DNA from 2 places in the Paraburkholderia sp. HD33-4 genome. Region 1 is predicted to be linked to the other one. Evidence: riboswitches for the same ligand, from Rfam matches in the RefSeq annotation. Region 1 holds a riboswitch; the other holds the start of a gene.

The links. A riboswitch is a leader RNA that binds a small molecule or an ion and turns the genes downstream of it on or off. The one in region 1 is predicted to bind ZMP and ZTP.
Region 2: it holds a riboswitch for ZMP and ZTP, as region 1 does, so the genes downstream of both, glyA (serine hydroxymethyltransferase) here and L0U84_RS38630 (LysE family translocator) in region 1, are expected to answer to the same signal.

The regions. Positions count from the first base shown of each region.
Region 1 is NZ_JAJEJS010000003.1:897,830-901,239, forward strand. It holds gene L0U84_RS38625 (RNA polymerase sigma factor) at 1-685, shown strand, start outside; gene L0U84_RS38630 (LysE family translocator) at 724-1,356, opposite strand; ZMP/ZTP riboswitch at 1,377-1,460, opposite strand; gene L0U84_RS38635 (DMT family transporter) at 1,558-2,490, opposite strand; gene L0U84_RS38640 (LysR family transcriptional regulator) at 2,621-3,410, shown strand, end outside.
Region 2 is NZ_JAJEJS010000001.1:568,966-572,375, forward strand. It holds gene ybgC (tol-pal system-associated acyl-CoA thioesterase) at 1-77, opposite strand, end outside; gene ydfG (bifunctional NADP-dependent 3-hydroxy acid dehydrogenase/3-hydroxypropionate dehydrogenase YdfG) at 266-1,012, opposite strand; ZMP/ZTP riboswitch at 1,260-1,386, shown strand; gene glyA (serine hydroxymethyltransferase) at 1,565-2,812, shown strand; gene nrdR (transcriptional regulator NrdR) at 2,819-3,301, shown strand.

The DNA.
Region 1 (3,410 bases):
GGTCTATGCGGCATATGCCGAAGGTTGGACGGATCCGGTCGGCGGCGATACCGAGCGACGCGACCTCGCCGACGAGGCGCTGTATCTCGCGCAACTGCTCGTCGAGTTGCTGCCCGACGAACCGGAGACATTGGGCCTGCTCGCGCTGATGCTGTTTGCGCAGGCACGTCGCGATGCGCGACGCGATGCGGCTGGCGACTACGTGCCGCTGTCGGCCCAGGACCCTGCGACATGGAACGCGCCGATGCTCGACGCAGCGAACGCACTGCTAAGGCGCGCGAACGCGTTCAACGCGATCGGGCGCTTCCAGCTCGAGGCCGCGCTGCAGTCGGCGCATGTGGATCGCTGCCGCACGCGTCGCCCGAACTGGGACGAGATCGTGCAGCTCTACGATGGGCTGCTCGCCATTGCAGCGTCACCAGTGGTCGCCGTGAACCGCGCGCTCGCGGTGGCCGAACGCGATGGCCCGCAGGCGGCGCTCGATGCGCTGGCGCCGTATGCGGACGACCCGCGGCTGGCCGACTACCAGCCCTACTGGGCCGCCCGCGCGAATCTGCTCGCGCGTGCCGGCGCGACGGCGCAAGCACTCGACGCGTACGATCTGGCGATCGGTCTCGAGCGTGATCCGGCCGTGCGCCGGTTCCTGCAGCGCAAGCGAATGGAGCTTGCATCGGCGAGCAGCTAGCGGCGCCATCGCTCCCGAAGGGGCCGCGAGTCTATTGGTTATTTTCTGGATTCGTATGCCATTCGCACTGCCAGGCCTGTCAGGACGCTTCCCATCAGCCAGCGCTGTACCAATAGCCACAGGGGGCGTCCGGACAGGAAGGTCGATATCGATCCGGCCATCATCGCGATCAGCGCGTTCACCGCGAGACTGATGGAAATCTGAACGCCACCGAGCGCCAACGATTGGGTAAGAACGCTGCCATGTCCAGGCGTAATGAACTGGGGAAGCAGAGACAGATACATGATGGCGATTTTGGGATTCGCCAGGTTAGTGATAAATCCCATGCTAAAGAGCCTTCGCGGAGTATCGACCGGTAAGTCGCGCACTGCGAATGCGGACCGTCCGCCGGGTTTGACGGCCTGCCAGGCGAGATAGAGAAGGTACAAAGCGCCGCCGAAGCGCAGCGTGTCATATGCGTACGGGACCGCAAATATGAAAGCGGTAATACCGAATGCCGCGCAGAGCATATAGAACACAAAACCCAGCGCAACGCCTCCAAGGGAAATGAGTCCCGCGCGTCTACCTTGGCAGATTGATCGTGAAATTAGATAAATCATGTTCGGCCCCGGTGTTAAAACCATTCCCAAGGCCACAAGGGCGAACATCAGCAAATGTGCGGAATCAGGCATAACCCATCTCCATGGATAGTAGGTAATGCCCAGGCGCGCGGCGGCTGTCGACCCCATGCTCCACGATAGTGCTCTATCTGTATGCGCCAGTCACATGGGAGCGGAGATTATTGCACACAAGAAAAATGCTTTGCGGTCGGAGGAACAGCCGCTTGCGCTTATATAAACATCTCGAACGACTGCATCCGACCTGAACAGAGGCTAACCGTCGACTGAAATCGCAGGCTGCATGTCGACCGCCACTTTGGCGTCCCTTTTAAATGGAACCACCGCCAGCACCGATGCAAGTACCATCAGACCTCCGCCAAACCACGCCGAACCGGAGAGATGCTCACCGAGCCATACGTATGCGAATAACGCACCGAACGCGGGCTCGCTTCCCATCAGCAAAGCGACGCGCGTTGGGTTGCTGCGCTTGACCGCAAAGTTCTGTGCGAAGAAAGCGAACAACGTACAGGCGAGCACGAGGTAAGCGATGCTCGCCCAGAACTCCCCGTGCTCACTGAGCGACGGCAGCGCCTCCCAATGTCGTGACGGCATCACGAACGCCGCCAGGACACTGCCCAGTGCGACGACGCCTGCCTGCACAGCCGTCACCGACAGCGGGGTAAGTTGCGATTCGCGCATCACACGCTTGGTCACACACACCATCAGTGCACGCAGCAACGCAGCCAGAAGAATCAGCGCATCGCCCGCGGTCGGAATGATCACGCCGCCGCTCACGAACGCGGCGCCGGTCAGCGACAGGCCCACGGCGATCCATTCGCCGCTCGACGGCTTGCGCCGTAGCAACGCCCATTCGACCAGCGGCGTCAGCGCGACACACAGACTGATCAGGAACGCCGCATTCGACGCCTGCGTGTGCGCTATGCCGAATGTCTCGGCCAAAAAGATGCTGAGCAGGATCACGCTGGAGCCGAGCACACCCACCAGGGCGGACGCTTTGACGTGTCGGAGCGAGCGCAACGCCGGCGACAACACGACGAACGTCAACCCGAAGCGCAACGCCAGCAGACCGAGCACGGGATAGATCGCGAGCACGCCTTTCACGACCCCATAACTCGTGCCCCACACCATCGCGACCGCAAGCAGCATGAGGTCGGATATCCATAACGCGTTCTGATGCTTCGACATGACGGACCTTCTGTTTTCAATCGGACGGTCCCCCATTGTCGGGTATTGCATTGAAAACTATAATCCAGCGCGGCGGAACATCTTTTATGTTTGAAATGCACAAATGCGTGCTGCGGGTGCGAGGGTTGCGATGAATCCCAATGAACTCTTTGCGTTGCTACCCGATATGGCGATGTTTGCGAGGGTCGTCGACGCCGGCAACTTTTCCATTGCGGCGCGGCAACTTGGCAGCACGCCCTCGACCGTGAGCCGGCAGATCAAGCGTCTCGAGGATTCGCTTGGCACGCGGTTGCTCGAGCGCTCGACCCGCAGCATCCGTTTGACGGATTCCGGCGCGCAGATTTACCGGTATTGCCGGGATATGATCGGCGCAGCGTCTGGCGCCGTCGACGTCGCCGGACAAGGGGTGGGTGATCCGCGAGGCAAGGTCAGCATCAGTGCGCCGATTTCGTTTGCGCGATCCGTTATCCATCCGCTGGTTCCCGAATTTCTGCGCAAGTGGCCCGACGTGGATGTCCAACTGGTCTTCGCCGACCACGAAGTCGATCCACTCCGTGACGATGTCGATCTGGTGATCCGACTTACGCGTTCGCCTCCGCCAGGCCTTGCCGCCCGGCAACTCGGAGCGGTCAGATGGGTGCTGTGCGCGTCGCCTGCCTATCTCGCGCAACGAGGGACGCCGGCCGAGCCGCGCGACCTCGCGCGGCATGCATGCATGTATCTAGGCGAGACGGTCGACGACAATCGATGGCATTTCCGCCGCGGTTCTGAATCACAGTCGGTCGAAGTGAAGGGGCGCTACATCGCCAATGATACGAGCGCGCGACTGGATGCCGCGCTGCATGGACTGGGCATTGCGAACTTGCCCGATTTTGTCGCGGCGCAGGCGATTTCCGGGGGCGACATCGTCCGGGTGCTGA
Region 2 (3,410 bases), on a different contig from region 1:
TCGTAGTACACGCGGATGGACCACGTATAGCCGATTTCCGTGCCTGGCTGGCTGGTCGACATATTCATGCGGCGCATTCTACCGGAACGCACACCCCGGGGTCTGTTTCGAAGTGTGAGTTGCGCGTGGCGGGCGTCGGCGGCGCTAGTGCCAGCCGCGCCGGGACTGGGGGTAGGTTATTGGCGCGCCGCGCGAACAAACGGCCATCGTGATGGGCGGCGGCGCGACCGATAGTAGCGGCGCCCGTCGCCGGCCGCCCTCAAACTCAGCCGCGGTTCACGGACAGACCGGCAAACGACTGCGCGACCGGCATCAGCTCGATCGTGTTGATGTTGACGTGGGCCGGGCGCGTGGCGATCCAGTAGATGGAGTCGGCGATGTCTTCGGCCGTCAGCGGCTGCACGTTTTCGTAGACCTTGGCGGCCTTGTCGTCGTCGCCGCGAAAACGCACGTTCGAGAATTCGGTGCCGCCGCACAGACCCGGCTCGATGTCGGTCACGCGCAGCGCGGTTCCGGCGAGGTCGGCGCGCAGGTTCAGGCTGAACTGGCGCACGAACGCCTTGGTCGCGCCATACACGTTGCCGCCTGCGTACGGCCAGCGGCCCGCCACCGAGCCCAGATTGAAGACATGCCCGCGATTGCGCTCGACCATGCCGGGCAGCAGCGCATGCGTGACCTGCACGAGGCCCGTGCAATTGGTCTCGATCATGGTGTTCCATTCGTCGAGGCTCGCCTTGTGCGCCGGCTCGGTGCCGAGCGCGAGGCCGGCGTTGTTGACGAGCACGTCGATCGCGGCGAACTCGGCCGGCAGCGAGGCCGGCACGGCTTCGACGGCGGCGCGATCACGCACGTCGAGCTCGTACGGCAGCAGCGCGTCGCCGAGCTCGTCGGCGAGTTCCTGCAGGCGGTCCTTGCGGCGTGCGGTGGCGACGACGCGATGGCCGCCCTTGACGAACGAGCGGGCGATGGCGGCGCCGAAGCCGGCTGACGCGCCTGTGACAAACACGATCATTGCAGTTCCCTGGTCGGTGAGAGACAAAGGCCCCAAGCCTACTTCCAATGCGGCGCTGCGGCAAGGATGCACGAGCCGGATCGGCGGCTGCAGCGATGGTGCGCAACGGTTGCGTGGCGCGGCCGGCGCGCTTTCGTCAGAGGGTTGCGCAGCGGGGCCGCCGGTCCGTCCGGAGGCCCCGCCGGCGGCCGCCGGAGTGCCCGTCAGTCGGTTGCCTATTCGGGCCTCTTCCAATACACTATCGCGCTCGACCCTGCGTGACTGGCGATAGAACCGAGTCGTCCGACTCAGCCGATTCAACCAATCGGGTTCAAGGTGGAACAACCCACCGTGAAGCGCAGGGTGCCGTTTTGCCGTTCGCCTGGGCAGCCGTGAACCGCGCGCACTAATCTGCGCTGACGGTGGCTGGCCTGCCTCGCGTGTGCGGCGACTCTCCACTCGCCACGTCAGGGCAAGACTCGCTGCCCACAGCGCTGCGTACCCCGCTGTGTACCCTCTACGCAGGATTCGGCGCACGATCCGGTCAACCTGAAAACACTCAACGGAACCCGTATGTTTGACAGAGCCCAAAGCACCATCGCCAACGTCGATCCTGAACTCTGGAAGGTCATCGAGCAGGAAAACCGCCGTCAGGAAGAGCACATCGAACTGATCGCGTCGGAAAACTACACGAGCCCGGCTGTGATGGCCGCGCAAGGCTCGCAACTCACGAACAAGTACGCCGAAGGGTATCCGGGCAAGCGCTACTACGGCGGCTGCGAATACGTCGACGTCGCCGAGCAGCTGGCGATCGACCGCGTGAAGCAGCTGTTCGGCGCCGAAGCGGCGAACGTGCAGCCGAACTCGGGATCGCAGGCAAACCAGGGCGTGTTCTTCGCGATGCTCAAGCCGGGCGACACGATCATGGGCATGAGCCTCGCGCACGGCGGCCACCTCACGCACGGCTCGCCGGTCAACATGTCGGGCAAGTGGTTCAACGTGGTCAGCTACGGCCTGAACGAAGCCGAAGACATCGACTACGACGCCGCCGAGAAGCTCGCGCAGGAACACAAGCCGAAGCTGATCGTGGCGGGCGCATCCGCGTTCGCGCTGCGCATCGATTTCGAACGCATGTCGAAGATCGCGAAGTCGGTTGGCGCCTACTTCATGGTCGACATGGCGCACTACGCTGGCCTGATCGCAGCCGGTGTGTACCCGAACCCGGTGCCGCACGCCGACTTCGTCACCACGACTACCCACAAGAGCCTGCGCGGCCCGCGCGGCGGCGTGATCCTGATGAAGGCCGAGTTCGAGAAGCCGATCAACTCGGCGATTTTCCCGGGCATCCAGGGCGGTCCGCTGATGCACGTGATCGCCGCGAAGGCCGTCGCGTTCAAGGAAGCGCTGTCGCCGGAATTCAAGGCGTATCAGGAACAGGTCGTCGAGAACGCGCGCGTGCTCGCTGAGACGCTGGTCAAGCGCGGTCTGCGCATCGTGTCGGGCCGCACCGAAAGCCACGTGATGCTGGTCGACCTGCGCGCGAAGAAGATCACCGGCAAGGCTGCGGAAGCGGCCCTCGGCGCGGCGCACATCACGGTCAACAAGAACGCGATCCCGAACGATCCGGAAAAGCCGTTCGTGACCTCGGGCATCCGCCTGGGTTCGCCGGCCATGACCACGCGCGGCTTCGGCGTGGAGGAAGCCGAGCAGGTCGGCAACCTGATCGCCGACGTGCTGGACAACCCGGAAGATGCTGCGACGATCGAGCGTGTGCGCGCGCAAGTCGCCGAGCTGACCAAGCGCTTCCCGGTTTACGGCTAAGCCGTCATGCATTGCCCCTTCTGCCGCCACGCCGATACGCAGGTCGTCGACTCGCGCGTATCCGAAGACGGCGCGACGATTCGCCGGCGCCGCCGCTGCCCGGCCTGCGACAAGCGTTTCACGACGTATGAGCGGGTCGAGCTGGCGTTGCCGTCGGTCGTCAAGAAGGATGGCACGCGCACGGAGTTCGATCGCCGCAAGATCGTCGCGAGCATGCAACTGGCGCTGCGCAAGCGCCCGGTTGCCGTGGACGCGATCGAAGCGGCGGTCGCCCGTATCGAGTATCAGCTGCTCGGCAGCGGCGAGCGCGAGGTGCGTAGCGAGCGCCTCGGCGAACTCGTGATGAACGAGTTGCGCGCGCTCGACACGATCGCCTACGTCCGTTTCGCTTCCGTGTACCGGCGCTTCGAAGACGTCTCCGAGTTCGAGGACGTGATCGAGGAATTCCGCCGCGCGGCTTCGCCGCCCAAGCCTTCCCGCAAGCGCTGAGCGCACGCGTGCCGCATCTGAGCTGCGGTCATTCGCCCCCATCGCCTCGCGCATTTCGCGCTTTTCTTCTCGCATCGCTTCTCCCGCCTCCGTGATCGATCGTCACGTG